3 regions of the Klebsiella sp. M041 genome follow, and region 2 is predicted to be linked to each of the others. Evidence: predicted binding sites of a transcription regulator. Region 2 holds the regulator's gene; each other region holds the start of a gene.

The links. Region 2 encodes LexA, which represses DNA repair genes until DNA is damaged. Its sites were predicted from a motif close to TNCTGTATGTACATACAGNA; they were not measured.
Region 1: rmuC (DNA recombination protein RmuC) is a predicted target of LexA. The motif match lies at 3,636-3,655, and genes of this name have one in related genera.
Region 3: AC6CWS_RS14910 (YebG family protein) is a predicted target of LexA. The motif match lies at 2,120-2,139, and genes of this name have one in related genera.

The regions. Positions count from the first base shown of each region.
Region 1 is NZ_JCAXWU010000019.1:64,631-69,601, reverse strand. Features, by position in the region: gene ubiB (ubiquinone biosynthesis regulatory protein kinase UbiB) at 1-705, opposite strand, end outside; gene ubiJ (ubiquinone biosynthesis protein UbiJ) at 702-1,307, opposite strand; gene ubiE (bifunctional demethylmenaquinone methyltransferase/2-methoxy-6-polyprenyl-1,4-benzoquinol methylase UbiE) at 1,321-2,076, opposite strand; gene rmuC (DNA recombination protein RmuC) at 2,147-3,595, opposite strand; gene udp (uridine phosphorylase) at 3,729-4,490, opposite strand; gene AC6CWS_RS21670 (dienelactone hydrolase family protein) at 4,763-4,971, shown strand, end outside.
Region 2 is NZ_JCAXWU010000024.1:35,424-40,394, forward strand. Features, by position in the region: gene plsB (glycerol-3-phosphate 1-O-acyltransferase PlsB) at 1-1,697, opposite strand, end outside; gene AC6CWS_RS23285 (diacylglycerol kinase) at 1,826-2,194, shown strand; gene lexA (transcriptional repressor LexA) at 2,317-2,925, shown strand; gene dinF (MATE family efflux transporter DinF) at 2,995-4,311, shown strand; partial or broken gene AC6CWS_RS23300 (hypothetical protein) at 4,372-4,483, opposite strand; gene AC6CWS_RS23305 (CsbD family protein) at 4,549-4,758, shown strand; gene zur (zinc uptake transcriptional repressor Zur) at 4,854-4,971, opposite strand, start outside.
Region 3 is NZ_JCAXWU010000010.1:102,927-107,897, reverse strand. Features, by position in the region: gene edd (phosphogluconate dehydratase) at 1-104, shown strand, start outside; gene AC6CWS_RS14920 (bifunctional 4-hydroxy-2-oxoglutarate aldolase/2-dehydro-3-deoxy-phosphogluconate aldolase) at 143-784, shown strand; gene purT (formate-dependent phosphoribosylglycinamide formyltransferase) at 841-2,019, opposite strand; gene AC6CWS_RS14910 (YebG family protein) at 2,155-2,502, shown strand; gene AC6CWS_RS14905 (tellurite resistance TerB family protein) at 2,736-3,395, shown strand; gene ptrB (oligopeptidase B) at 3,516-4,971, shown strand, end outside.

The DNA.
Region 1 (4,971 bases), on a different contig from region 2:
GTAGTCGGGGTACACTTCCGGCACATACAGCATCGGGCTGTCTTCGAAATTACGCCGCAGCTGAATGGCGTTAGCGGATTCCCGCAGCAGGTTCAGCTCGTCCAGCAGCGTTTTTTCATACTCACGAACCACCTCCTGCGGGCGCAGACGGCGGCCGTCAGGCAGCAGACGCGGCACCCAGCGCGCCAGGCGGTAGATGAGCTTCATGTCCGCTTTAATGATCGGCAAAATATCCGGACGGATAACCTTGATCACCACCTCTTTGCCGTTCTCTTTCAGACGCGCGGTATGCACCTGGGCGATAGACGCCGAGGCTAACGGCTCAACGGAGAAATCATCAAACCAGGCCTCCACCGGCAGGCCACCCATCGCTTTCTCTATCTGCTGCTGCGCGAGCTTCCCGTCAAAGGGCGCCACGCGGTCCTGCAACAGCGCCAGCTGATCGGCAATATGCGGCGGAAAGAGATCCCGCCGCGTGGAAAGCATCTGGCCGAATTTAATCCACACCGGCCCCAGCTCCTGAAGCGCCAGCCGCAGACGGGCGCCAAGGGGTTGATCCTGATGGCGGTTTGGCATCCAGAACAGCATCCGCCGCCAGATACGCAGCGGCAGCGTGATCCGCATTTTGGGGATGAGCTCATCGAGCCCGTAGCTCAAAAAAGTGTGGACGATGAAATACAGGCGCCGTAATTCTCCTGGCGTCATTTGCCCTCCAGCGTTTCCAGCCGTTTTTCCAGTGCGGCCAGCGCGCGTTCAATAGCCGTCGTCTCTTCAGCAAACCAGGCCAGCTCCAGCGGCCCCGGCGCCAGGCGCCACTCTTCAGTGATCGCTTCCGCGACATAGCGCTGCTGGCGCTGCGCCCCTTTCAGTAAAAACTGAGCGCCGCCGCGGAGAACTTTACCGACGCCTTCGGCCACGATGTCGCCGGTGTAAGGCGCCAGCAGTTCAGCGGGATCGAACTCTGCCAGATCGCACAGGGTGACCATGTTCTGCACCACCTGCAGATCGCCCTGCACTTCCAGCTCGCCGCTGCGGATAAGCGCCGTGAGCTGCTGACGGTTGCGCAGTTTTGGCAGTACGCTGAGCCGGGTAATCACGGTGCAGTCGGCCTCTCCCTCCCAGGCGCTCAGGACATCAACCTGGCGTTCGCTGAACACCAGCACCACGGGCGTGGAGAAGTCCTGCAGCTGTACCCGCAATACCTTGCCCAGCAGGCGCTGGCGGGCCGGTTTTAGCGCTTTGTCGCGCCAGAGGAAAGTATTCAGCGCCGTTTCAATGCCAGCGGTCACCAGGGGTGTGAAAGGCATAGCGTCCCTCCTGTCAGAACTTGTAACCGCGATGCAAAGCAACGATACCTGCCGTCAGGTTGTAGTAGTCCACGCTTTCGAAGCCTGCATCCTGCATCATCCCTTTCAGGGATTCCTGGTCCGGATGCATACGGATCGACTCCGCCAGGTAGCGATAGCTGTCGCCGTCTTTTGCCACCAGCTCGCCCACCTTCGGCAGGATATGGAAGGAGTAAGCGTCGTAGGCTTTGCTCAGCGGTTCAATAATGGGTTTAGAAAACTCCAACACCAGCAGACGTCCGCCCGGCTTCAGCACGCGGTACATCGAACGCAGCGCTTTCTCTTTGTCGGTCACGTTACGCAGACCGAAAGAGATGGTGATGCAGTCAAAGGTATTATCAGCAAACGGCAGGGCTTCCGCGTTGGCCTGAACATACTCAACATTACCCACGATGCCGATATTGCGCAGCTTTTCGCGGCCCATTTTGAGCATTGAATCATTGATATCAGCAAGCATAACGCGGCCGGTTTCCCCTACCAGACGGGAAAACTTAGCCGTCAAATCACCGGTACCCCCCGCCAGATCCAGCACGGTCTGCCCGCGACGTACACCGCTGCAGTCGATGGTGAAACGCTTCCACAAACGATGGATACCAAACGACATTAAGTCATTCATCACATCATACTTTGCGGCGACAGAATGGAATACATGCGCCACCATGTCCGCTTTCTGCTCTTTAGCGACCGTCTGAAAGCCAAAGTGCGTCGTTTCTTGTGAATCCTCAACCATCTTTATGCCTGCTTGCTTTTCAAGAAAATGTTCACTGAGTGTATCAGACTCAGCGCATTTCCCATACGTTTCAGCGTGGCGGAGCCGCCTCCCGGCTGCGCACCGCCTCGGCAGAGTCGGGCGAAAATGCGTCATTTTCCGGCAGGTTATCCTCCTCTTCGAGACGATATTGATCGTCCTGAGCAGTGGCTTGTTCGACTAAATCAGGATTAATCTCGCGCTTGACCTCCACGCCCAACCCGCGAAAAGCCTCCGCCTGAGCCAGCAGATTACCGCGCCCGGAAGCGAGCTTTTTCATCGCCTGGCGATAGTTCTCTTGCGCTTTATCCAGACTCTGGCCGATAGTGGACATATCGTCCACAAACAGGCGCATTTTGTCGTAAAGGCGCCCCGCCCGCTCGGCGATCTTCTGCGCGTTGCGGCTCTGGTGCTCATAACGCCACAGATTGGCGATGGTGCGCAGGGCCACCAGCAGCGTCGTCGGGCTGACCAGCATAATATTATTTTGCAGCGCCTCGCTAATGAGCTCGGGCTGACGATCAATGGCCAGCAGGAATGCCGGCTCGACGGGAATAAACATCAGCACATAGTCGAGGGAGCGCAGGCCCGGCAGTTGCTGATAATCCTTGCGTCCCAGCAGGCGAATATGATTACGCACCGAGGCAAGGTGCTCCTGCAGCGCGACTTCGCGGGTGTAGTCATCCTCGGCGTTGAAATAGCGCTCATAGGCGACAAGGGTCATTTTGGCGTCGATAACCACGTCTTTACCCTGCGGCAGGCGCACGATGACGTCCGGCTGCATCCGCGAGCGGTTGTCGGTCTCGATGCTGACCTGGGTCTGGTACTCATAGCCTTCCCGCAGGCCGGAGGCTTCCAGCACGCGGGTGAGAACCACTTCCCCCCAGTTGCCCTGAGTTTTGTTATCGCCCTTCAGCGCTTTGGTCAGGTTCAGCGCCTCCTGCGCCATCTGCGCGTTCAGCTGCTGCAGGTTGCGGATCTCATGCGCCAGGGTGTGCCTTTCCCGCGCCTCCTGGCCGAAGCTCTCCTGCACCTGGCGGCGGAACCCGTCCAGCTGTTCGCGCAGCGGTGTCAGCAGGCCATGCAGGCTCTGGCGATTTTGCTCATCGACGCGTCGGTTGCTGTGTTCGAAAATGCGGTTGGCGAGGTTTTCAAACTGCTCGCTCAGGCGCTGTTCGCTGTTCACCATCTGGCGGATCTTATCTTCCGCATGCAGCTGGGTGGATTCGAGCCGGGTGGTAACCTCCCGCAGATCGGCCTCCAGCGAGGTATTGATATCCCGCAGGCTGCGCAGCTCGTTGTTCAGCAGCTCGCACTCTTCACGCCAGTGGGCTTCCTGTACCAGCTGCTGACGGGCGGCGCTCAGCTCAATATCCAGCTCTCGCCGCTCCTCGATAAGATCGGCCCGAATTTGATCGGCGCGCGCTTTGGTCGCCAGCCAGCCGACGATTAATCCAGCAGCCAGTGCGATAACCGCGCTGATAATAATGGAGAGATCCACGACGCCCCCTGCGATAACCTGATGACACAAAATAGAATTGTGCTGTACAAACGTCCAGTTTAAAAGGAATTTCCTGCGAGAGGCGACGCAAAAAAAAGGCCGGAGGATCCGGCCTGACAGGGAAAGCGTTGAATTACAGCAGACGGCGCGCCGCTTCCACGACGATTTTCACCGCATGGCTTTCGGTTTGCTTCATGGTTTCGGCGTTAGGGATCTCTTGCTGGGTACGGTTAACGATAACCCCGGCCACCATCCCGGCGCGCAGACCCTGGCTGGCGCACATGGTCAGCAGCGTAGCGGATTCCATTTCATAGTTCATCACGCCCATCGCCTGCCACTCTTCCATGGAGCCTTTGAAGCGGCTCACTACGCGGCCGGAGAAGGTGTCGTAACGCTCCTGTCCCGGGTAGAAGGTATCCGAGGAAGCAGTCACGCCGATATGGGTGGTGGCGCCAATGGATTTCGCTGCTTCCACCAGCGCGGTGGTGCAGGCGAAATCTGCGACGGCCGGGAATTCCATCGGCGCGAAGTGCAGGCTGGCGCCGTCCAGACGAACGGAAGCGGTAGTCACCAGCACATCGCCAACGTTGATGTGCGGCTGAATGGCGCCGGTGGTGCCAATGCGCAGGAAGGTACGCACGCCAAGCTGCGCCAGCTCTTCCACAGCGATAGACGTAGACGGGCCGCCGATGCCGGTGGAGCAGACGATCACCGGTTTGCCGTCCAGTTCCGCGCGCCAGGAGGTAAATTCGCGGTGGGATGCCAGCTTAACCGGCTTATCCATCAGCGCGGCGATCTTTTCCACACGCTCCGGATCGCCAGGGACGATAGCCAGCGTAGCCCCTTGTAAATCGTTCTTGGTGAGGCCGAGATGAAAAACATCAGACTTGGACATAAAAAACTCCTCTGTGGGTCGAATTATCAGCAGAAGCAAAACGGTACTGTACAGAAGCCCCTGGCAACATTTTGTGATGTTAGTCACCAAGAACAATAATGATTGCAGTTGTTTTTCAGTAAATAGTGATAAACATCACATTAACAAGTTATATTCATCGTCACTGAACAAAAGATAGCCGCTTTCAGGCACTGTGCTTTATTACCGCCCGAACTAAAGGTAAAGGGTCTATAGTTACTGATGCGCTAATAAATAAGGGTACGGAGAATACCATGACCACCACCAAGCAACCTGGATTCGCACCTGCAGCCTCGCCGCATGCCGCAACCGCCGTTCATACGCCGGAAGAGCATATTGTCGCCGGAGAGACCTCTATTCCCTCTCAGGGGGAAAACATGCCGGCTTACCATGCCCGCCCGAAAAACGCTGATGGCCCATTGCCGATCGTCATCGTGGTGCAGGAAATCTTCGGCGTGCATGA
Region 2 (4,971 bases):
GTGGCATCCGGCGAATAGGGCACATTGCGCAGCAGCGCGAGGTAACACTCCAGCTGCTGGGTGAGCTGCTCACGGGTCAGCGAACGCTGGCGGGAGGCCAGCAGCGCCGTACAGCAGAGGTTCATGGCGTTGGCCGCGCCGGCGTTGTTGATGCGTACCATCAGGTCAGCGGCGATGTTATTCACCGTCGGCGTCAGCCAGGAAGGGCGGACCGCTTCGATCGGGTCAATCGCTTCCCGCCACTCCGGCACATGGTGGTTCAGATAGGTCATCAGCGGTAGCGGTTCGCCGAAGTTAACGTAGCCCTGGCCAAGATTGCGCAGCTTGCTTAAGCCGCGCACCATCTGCGGCAGACTCTCTTTCTCTTTGGTGGCGCCGCGCAGCTCTTTGGCATAGGTCCCTACCTCCATCACGTGCTCGTAGCCGATGTAAATCGGCACCAGGGTGATCGGCCGGGTGCCGCCGCGCAGCATCGCCTGGATAGTCATCGACAGCGTACCGGTCTTCGGATCGAGCAGACGGCCGGTACGGGAGCGGCCGCCTTCGACGAAATACTCTACGGAATAGCCGCGGCTGAACAGTTCGCCAAGGTACTCGCGGAACACCGTGGAGTAGAGCTTATTGCCCTTAAAGGTGCGGCGAATAAAGAATGCGCCGAGGCGGCGGAAGATTGGCCCGGCTGGCCAGAAGTTAAGGTTGATACCCGCCGCGATATGCGGAGGCACCAGCCCCTGGTGGTACAGGACGTAAGAGAGCAGCAGATAGTCCATGTGGCTGCGGTGGCAGGGGACATAGACAATCTCATGGCCGTCGTGCGCCAGCTGGCGTACGCGCTCGGCGTTATGCACGTTGATGCCCTGGTACAGGCGGTTCCAGGTGAAGCCGAGAATGCGGTCGGTCAGGCGGATCATCTCGTAAGAGAAGTTCGCGGCAATCTCTTCCATCAGCGCAATCGCGTTCTGCTGGGCCTTCTCGTGGGAAATTTTCTTGCTGCGCGCTTCGTCTTCCACCGCCCGGGCAATGGCCTTCGACGCCAGCAGCTTGTTAAACAGATCCTGGCGGGCCGGCAGACGCGGGCCGACGGCGGCCAGGCGCTGGCGGGCAAAATGCATCCGCGCGACACGAGCCAGTTTCTGGGCGATGATCTTATCGGTACCGTGCTCATCCGCCATGCGGCGCAGCGATACGGAAGGCGAGAAGCGCACGAAGCTATCGCGGCCGAGCCAGGAGACGGCGAAAAATTTCTGAATGCCGTTAAGCATCCGCAGCGGCGGATTAACTTCCCCTTTCTCACGACCCGGCGAGCGGCCGAACATCACCGACACCGGCACCATTTGCACATCGAGATCCGGATGGTTGCGGTGCAGATCGAGGTAGTCGTGGAACAGCTTGATGGACTCTTCTTTTGGCGTGTAGTAGGTGAATACGCGCGGCCCGCCGTGGATGAATACGTAGCGCGGCAGCAGGGCGCCGTCGATTTCCAGCGGTTCAAGCGGGTCAGGTAAATCATGCGCTAGACATTGGGCGCGCAGCGTCAGCAGGTCCGCCTTGGAGTTATAGGGCAGGACGTACATGACCGGACGCGAGGTATCGAGTCCTAATTCCTGAGCAGGCTCTGCCGGAATAGACTTGCTTTTTACCAGCACCCGTAATGGTAAATTCAGTAATTTATAGTAAATTCGTTGCCAGCCGGACATAAACGATGTGAAGCCTCTGGTTAATCATGCAAATGCGCGGCAAGAATAACAGAAAGCGGGCAAAATTTCCGTTACCGCGCGGCAAACGCGTACACTCATCGACGTCATTTACATAAAAAGGTTTTGTGATGGCCAATAATACCACCGGGTTAACCCGAATCATTAAGGCGGCAGGTTACTCCTGGAAAGGATTTCGCGCGGCGTGGATCAACGAGGCCGCGTTTCGTCAGGAAGGTGTCGCCGCCATCGTGGCCGTCGCGATAGCCTGCTGGCTGGACGTCGACGCCATCACCCGCGTATTGCTGATTGGCTCGGTCCTGCTAGTGATGATAGTCGAAATTCTCAACAGCGCGATTGAGGCGGTCGTGGACCGTATTGGCTCGGATTATCACGAGCTTTCAGGGCGCGCCAAAGACATGGGGTCGGCGGCGGTCCTGCTGGCGATTATCATCGCGCTGATCACCTGGGGAACGCTGCTGTGGAGCCATTATCACTAACGTTCTTCGCTAACCCTCGCAAAATATAAACAATCTGCCGATTTTTGTGTGCCATGTGGTTCCAAAATCACCGTTAGCTGTATATACTCACAGCATAACTGTATATACACCCAGGGGGCGGAATGAAAGCGTTAACGACCAGGCAGCAAGAGGTGTTTGATCTCATTCGGGATCATATCAGCCAGACGGGCATGCCGCCGACGCGTGCGGAGATTGCTCAGCGCTTGGGGTTCCGTTCCCCAAACGCGGCGGAAGAACACCTGAAAGCGCTGGCGCGTAAAGGCGCAATCGAGATCGTCTCCGGCGCCTCGCGCGGTATCCGCCTGCTGACGGAAGAAGAGCACGGCCTGCCGCTGATCGGCCGCGTCGCCGCCGGTGAGCCGCTGCTGGCGCAGCAGCATATTGAAGGCCACTATCAGGTCGACCCGTCGATGTTCAAGCCCAACGCCGATTTTCTGCTGCGCGTCAGCGGGATGTCGATGAAAGACATCGGTATTCTGGATGGCGATCTGCTGGCGGTCCACAAAACCCAGGATGTGCGTAACGGCCAGGTGGTGGTAGCGCGCATTGACGATGAAGTGACGGTGAAGCGCCTGAAAAAGCAGGGCAACGTCGTCGAACTGTTGCCGGAAAACAGCGAATTTACCCCTATCGTTGTCGATCTGCGTCAGCAGAGTTTTACCATTGAGGGTCTGGCCGTTGGCGTGATCCGTAATGGAGAATGGCTGTAACGCCTGCCCCCGCGCAGCGTCATCTGATGCATGACGCTGCGACGTTTGTCCTCAATCAGGTCTCCGAACATGCTGCTCAACGCTGCCGATAAAGCGCTGTGGCGCCTTGCACTCCCCATGATTTTCTCCAATATCACCGTCCCGCTGCTGGGGCTGGTGGATACCGCGGTGATCGGCCACCTTGACAGCCCGGTATACCTCGGCGGCGTCGCGGTCGGAGCGACGGCCACCAGTTTCCTGTTTATGCTGCTGCTGTTTCTTCGCATGAGCACCACCGGGCTGACCGCTCAGGCCTGGGGGGCCAAAGATCCGCTGCGACTGGCGCGGGCGCTGGTGCAGCCGCTGGCTCTGGCGCTGGGCGCCGGGGTGTTGATTATCCTGTTTCGCCTGCCGCTGATTAACCTCGCCCTGCATATCGTCGGCGGCAGCGGGGCGGTTCTCGAGCAGGCGAGACGATTTCTCGATATCCGCTGGCTCAGCGCTCCCGCGTCGCTGGCCAACCTTGTGCTGCTTGGCTGGCTGTTGGGGGTCCAGTACGCCCGGGCGCCGGTGATTTTGCTGGTGGTCGGTAATCTGTTGAATATTGTGCTCGACCTGTGGCTGGTGATGGGCCTGCGGATGAACGTCCAGGGGGCGGCGCTGGCCACGGTCACTGCGGAGTACGCCACACTCATTATCGGCCTGATGATGACGAAGCGGGTGCTGACGCTGCGCGGCGTGTCGCTGGCGATGCTGAAAAACGCCTGGCGTGGCGACATGCGCCGTCTGCTGGCGTTGAATCGCGACATCATGCTGCGCTCCCTGCTGCTGCAGCTGTGCTTTGGCGCGCTGACCGTCTACGGCGCCCGTCTGGGCAGCGATATCGTGGCGGTCAACGCCGTACTGATGACCATGCTGACCTTTACCGCCTACGCGCTGGATGGCTTTGCCTATGCCGTGGAGGCCCACTCCGGCCAGGCCTACGGCGCGCGCGACGGCAGCCAGCTGCTGGAGGTGTGGCGGGCGGCCTGCCGGCAGTCCGGTATGGTGGCGCTGGCGTTTGCCCTGGTTTACAGCCTGGCGGGGGAGTACATCATCGCGCTGTTAACCTCGCTGCCTTCCCTGCAGCAGCTGGCCGATCGCTATCTGATCTGGCAGACCATCCTGCCGGTGGTCGGGGTCTGGTGCTATCTGCTGGACGGCATGTTTATCGGCGCGACGCGCGGCGCGGAGATGCGGAACAGTATGGCGGTCGCCGCGGCCGGCTTCGCCGTGACGCTGCTTACGGTCCCGGCGCTCGGCAATCATGGCCTGTGGCTGGCGCTGGCGGCGTTTCTCGCGCTGCGAGGCCTGTCGCTGGCGCTGATCTGGCGCCGCCACTGGCGACGCGGCACCTGGTTTAGTTAGCCCTTTCTCTAGCTCGCCGTTATCGGTGAACGTCCTCCGGTCGCGCCAGGCTTGCCGGATCGACTCAGTAGCCCGGCCGAGCGTAGCGCGTGCCGGGAAAACCACCTTCAGCGTTTCCAGTGAGGGCTATGGTTAAAAATTCCGAATAACGAATCGGCGCCAGCATTCTCATCTATAGTTAATACCATGTCCGGCACAAAACGGGCTGTAAACCCACCGAATGATGAGGACGTTATCATGAATAAAGACGAAATCGGCGGTAACTGGAAACAGTTGAAAGGTAAAGCCAAGGAACAGTGGGGCAAACTTACCGATGACGATATGACCGTAATCGAAGGGAAGCGCGACCAGCTGGTCGGCAAAATTCAGGAGCGTTACGGCTATGAGAAAGATCAGGCTGAGAAAGAAGTCTCAGACTGGGAGCATAAGAACGACTATCGCTGGTAGCGTTCCGTGATCCGAAGAATGAAGCATTTGTGTTAGTGCCTGTCTAAATGGCGCAGGGACGCGCCGTTAACCCTTTTTCCCGCTGCGGCTGCCGCTCAGCGGGCTTTCTTTTTGAGCTGAATCGTATGATCGTGCTGGCAGTGTCCCGGCGTGCTGCAGGCTTCCACTTCCACGCAGCTCGCGCAAAGGCCATGAGCTTCAATCACGTTGTGG
Region 3 (4,971 bases), on a different contig from region 2:
CTGACCTCAGCGCGTCGCGCGTAGGAACCGGTCGGGAGATGTTTGGGGCGCTGCGTGAGAAGCTCTCTGGCGCGGAGCAGGGCGCAACCTGCATCACTTTTTAAGACGATTTAATTTCTAGATCTGGCGAGAGAAAATCCTGATGAAAAACTGGAAAACAACAGCAGAAGCAATCCTCACCTCCGGTCCGGTTGTCCCGGTTATCGTAGTGAAAAAGCTGGAACACGCGGTACCGATGGCGAAAGCGCTGGTCGCGGGCGGCGTGCGCGTCCTGGAAGTGACTCTGCGCACCGAGTGCGCCCTGGAGGCGATCCGCGCGATTGCTAAAGAAGTGCCGGACGCGATTGTCGGCGCGGGCACAGTTACCAACGTCGAGCAGCTGAAAGCGGTAACAGAAGCCGGCGCGCAGTTCGCTATCAGCCCGGGACTGACCGAATCTCTGCTGAAAGCGGCGACCGAAGACGGCACTATTCCGCTGATCCCGGGGATCAGCACCGTCTCCGAGCTGATGCTGGGCATGCAGTACGGTCTGAAAGAGTTTAAATTCTTCCCGGCGGAAGCCAACGGCGGCGTGAAAGCGCTGCAGGCGATTGCTGGTCCGTTCGGTCACATTCGTTTCTGCCCGACCGGCGGTATCTCCCCAGCCAACTACCGTGATTACCTGGCGCTGAACAGCGTGCTGTGCATCGGTGGATCCTGGCTGGTGCCGGCCGACGCCCTGGAAGCTGGCGACTACGATCGCATCACCACCCTGGCGCGTGAAGCGGTGGAAGGCGCGAAGTAAACCGCGCCTCAAGGTCAACAACCCGGTCAGCGGCAACGCGACCGGGTTTTTTGTTTTTACCCTTCGACGATAACCGCCGCGGCGGCGGTTTTAGCCCGCGCTACGGCCTCTTCCACTGAATCGGCGACGGCGAGGGTCACCCCCAGACGACGAGTGCCGTCAATCTCCGGCTTGCCGAACAGACGCAGCTGCAGGCCCGCTCCGACGGCCGACTGCAGCTGGCCGAAGCTGACGTTCTGGCTGGTCAGCTGCGGAAGGATCACCGCGGAAGCGGCTGGGCCATACTGGCGGATGGCGCCGACGGGCAGCCCAAGAAAGGCGCGAACGTGCAGGGCGAACTCCGAGAGATCCTGCGAAATAAGCGTCACCATTCCGGTGTCGTGCGGGCGCGGGGAGACTTCGCTGAAGATCACCTCGTCGCCGCAAACGAACAGCTCCACGCCGAACAGGCCATGCCCCCCCAGCGCCAGCACCACCTTACGGGCAATATCCTGTGCGCGCTCAAGGGCCAGGTCGCTCATCTGCTGCGGCTGCCAGGATTCACGATAATCGCCATCTTCCTGACGATGGCCGACCGGGGCGCAGAAATGCACGCCATCGACGGCGCTGACGGTGAGCAGGGTGATTTCAAAGTCGAAATTCACCACCCCTTCGACGATCACCCGCCCGGCGCCGGCGCGGCCGCCCTGCTGGGCGTAGCGCCAGGCTTCGCTGAGCTGGTCAGCCGAGCGGATGAAGCTCTGGCCTTTGCCGGAGGAGCTCATCACCGGTTTAACGATGCACGGCAAGCCGATCTCCGCGACCGCCGCGCGGAAGGCGTCTTCACTGTCGGCGAAACGGTAGCTGGAGGTGGGGAGCTGCAGCTCTTCTGCCGCCAGACGGCGAATGCCTTCGCGGTTCATGGTGAGCTTCGCTGCCCGCGCCGTGGGGACCACTTTCTGCCCGGCCTGCTCCAGTTCGACCAGGGTATCGGTGGCGATAGCTTCGATCTCCGGCACGATGTAATCAGGTTTTTCCTGTTCGATCAGCGCGCGCAGGCTCTCGCCGTGCAGCATATTGATGACGTGGGCGCGGTGGGCGACCTGCATCGCCGGGGCATCGGGGTAGCGGTCGACGGCGATAGTTTCAATGCCCAGGCGCTGACATTCAATGGCGACTTCTTTACCCAGCTCGCCGGAGCCTAACAGCATAACTTTGGTGGCTGCCGGGCGCAGCGCGGTGCCTAATACAGTCATAACTCTCTTCCGCAGTAAAAAAAGATGCGGTCGATTATAAACGAAAACGTTTGCGTCTGTCTTTACGCGCGTGAGTTGAGTCCGGAAGGGAAATTTGCTATACTGTATAAAAATACAGTATTGAGAGGCTGCAGCATGGCGGTTGAAATTAAATATGTGGTGATCCGCGAAGGTGAGGAAAAAATGTCTTTTGCCAGCAAAAAAGAGGCCGACGCTTACGACAAAATGCTCGATCTGGCAGAGGTGCTGAATGACTGGCTGGTAGCATCGCCGCTGGAAATGGACGATGCCCAGCGCGATACCATGGCGATGTGGCTGGCGGAGCGTAAAGAGGCGCTGCAGCATATCCTGCGCGCCGGCAAACTGCCGGAGCAGGATGCGACTGCGCACGATGCGCCCGCGCCGTCAACGGACGCAGAGGCTTCCCCGGCGGAAGATACCGCCGCGCCGGCTGCCAAAACGCGGAAAGCCAAAGCGGCCTGATGGCTGGCTGGCTGGCTGGCTGGCTGGCTGGCTGGCTGGCTGGCTGGCTGGCTGGCTGGTCGGTTGGTCGGTTGGTCGGTTGGTCGGTTGGTCGGCTGGTCGGCTGGTCGGCTGGTCGGCTGAACCCGGTACCGCCGCCGCGCGCACCTTTGCGCATCTTTAGCCATATCTAACATTTCCTGACATCGCGTCGTTTAGGCTGATAACAGTGTTTGTCACCTGAGAGGAAAACCATGGCTAACTGGCTAAATCAACTGCAGTCGCTGCTCGGACAGCAGGGCGCGTCGCCGTCCGGCGAATCGTCAAAAGGAAGCGCCCTGCTGCCCGGCGCCATCGGCGGACTGGCAGGGCTGTTGGTGGCCAGCAAATCGTCACGCAAGCTGCTGGCGAAATATGGCACCAGCGCGCTGCTGGCTGGCGGTGGGGCAGTGGCGGGTACCGTGTTGTGGAACAAGTATCAGCAGAAAATGCGCGCTCAGAACACGCCCGCCCCGACACCAGAGACGGCTGCGGCGCCGGCGGATGTCGATCCGCGCAGCGTGCGGCTGATCACCGCCCTGGTGTTTGCCGCCAAAAGCGATGGGCATATCGACGATCACGAGCGGGCGAGGATTGAAACCCAGCTTCGGGAGGCCAATATTGACGTTCAGGCCCGGGTGCTGATTGACCAGGCGCTGGCTCAGCCGCTGGATCCGCAGCGTCTCGCCGAGGGCATCGTTGACCCGCAGGAGGCGCTGGAGATCTACTACGTCAGCTGCGCGGTGATCGATATCGACCACTTTATGGAGCGCAGTTATCTCAACGCCCTGGGTGAGGCCCTGGCGTTGCCAAAAGATGTCCGGGCCGACATCGAACAGGATATCCAGTCACAAAAACAGGCGCTAAGCGTTTAAATTATCACGTTTCGCTTGCATCGCCCGCGTCTTTTGCCACCCTTATAGACACGTCATCATTCAGGCGCCACCCTGCGGCCTGAATGCTCTTGTGTCACGAAAAAGCAGCAGAAGAATAACATGCCACCTAAAGCCAAACGGATCCCTCACGCCATGACCTTGCATGGCGATACACGCATCGATAACTATTACTGGCTGCGCGACGATGAACGCGCGCGGCCTGATGTGCTGGAATATCTGCACGCGGAAAACGCCTACGGCAAGCAAGTGATGGATTCGCAGCTCAGCCTGCAGGAGCGTCTGCTGAAAGAGATTATCGACCGCATTCCGCAGCGGGAAGTCTCGGCCCCCTACAGCAAAAACGGCTTTCGCTATCGTCAGGTGTACGAGCCGGGCTGCGAATACGCTATCTACCAGCGCCAGTCAGTGCTGAAAGAGGAGTGGGACGAGTGGGAGATCCTGCTCGACGGCAACCAGCGGGCGGCGAAAAGCGAGTTTTACACCCTGGGCGGGCTGGGCATTGCGCCCAACAACCAGCTGATGGCGGTGGCGGAAGATTATCTCTCCCGCCGCCAGTACGGCCTGCGCTTTTGCGACCTCAGCAACGGCGAGTGGTATCCGGAGACCCTGGAAAATGTCACCTCCGGCTTTGCCTGGAGCAACGATTCACGCTTTGTGTGGTATGTGCGTAAACATCCCACCACGCTGCTTCCTTATCAGGTCTGGCGCCACACCGTCGGGACGCCGGCGCAGAGCGACGCGCTGGTCTATGAGGAAAAAGATGAGACCTTCTACGTCAGCGTGCATAAAACCACATCCCAGCAGTTCGTGGTGATCTATCTCTCCAGCGCCACCACCAGCGAAGTGCTGCTGCTCAACGCCGAATTGCCAGACGCCGAGCCGGTCTGCTTCCTGCCGCGGCGTAAAGATCATGAATACAGCCTCGATCACTATCAGCACGCTTTTTATCTGCGATCCAACCGGGAGGGGAAGAATTTTGGCCTCTACCGTACCGTACTGCGCGATGAAGAGCAGTGGACCACGCTGATCCCGCCGCGTCACGACGTAATGCTCGAAGGATTTACCCTGTTTACCGACTGGCTGGTCGTCGAGGAGCGTCAGCGCGGCCTGACCAGTTTGCGGCAGATTAACCGCAGGACCCGGGAGGTAGTAGGGATCGCCTTTGACGATCCGGCCTATGTCACCTGGCTTGCCTATAACCCGGAGCCTGAAACGTCGCGCCTGCGCTACGGCTACTCCTCGATGACCACGCCCGACACCCTGTTTGAGCTGGATATGGATACCGGCGAACGACGGGTGATCAAGCAGCAGGAGGTGAAGGGGCTGGACACCCGCTGCTATCAGAGCGAGCACCTGTGGGTAACCGCCCGCGATGGCGTCGAAGTCCCGGTCTCTCTGGTCTACCATCGCGACCATTTTCGTAAAGGGAGCAATCCGCTGCTGGTCTATGGCTATGGCTCGTATGGCGACAGTATCGATGCCGATTTCAGCGCCAGCCGGCTGAGCCTGCTCAACCGGGGCTTTGTTTACGCCATCGCCCACGTCCGCGGCGGCG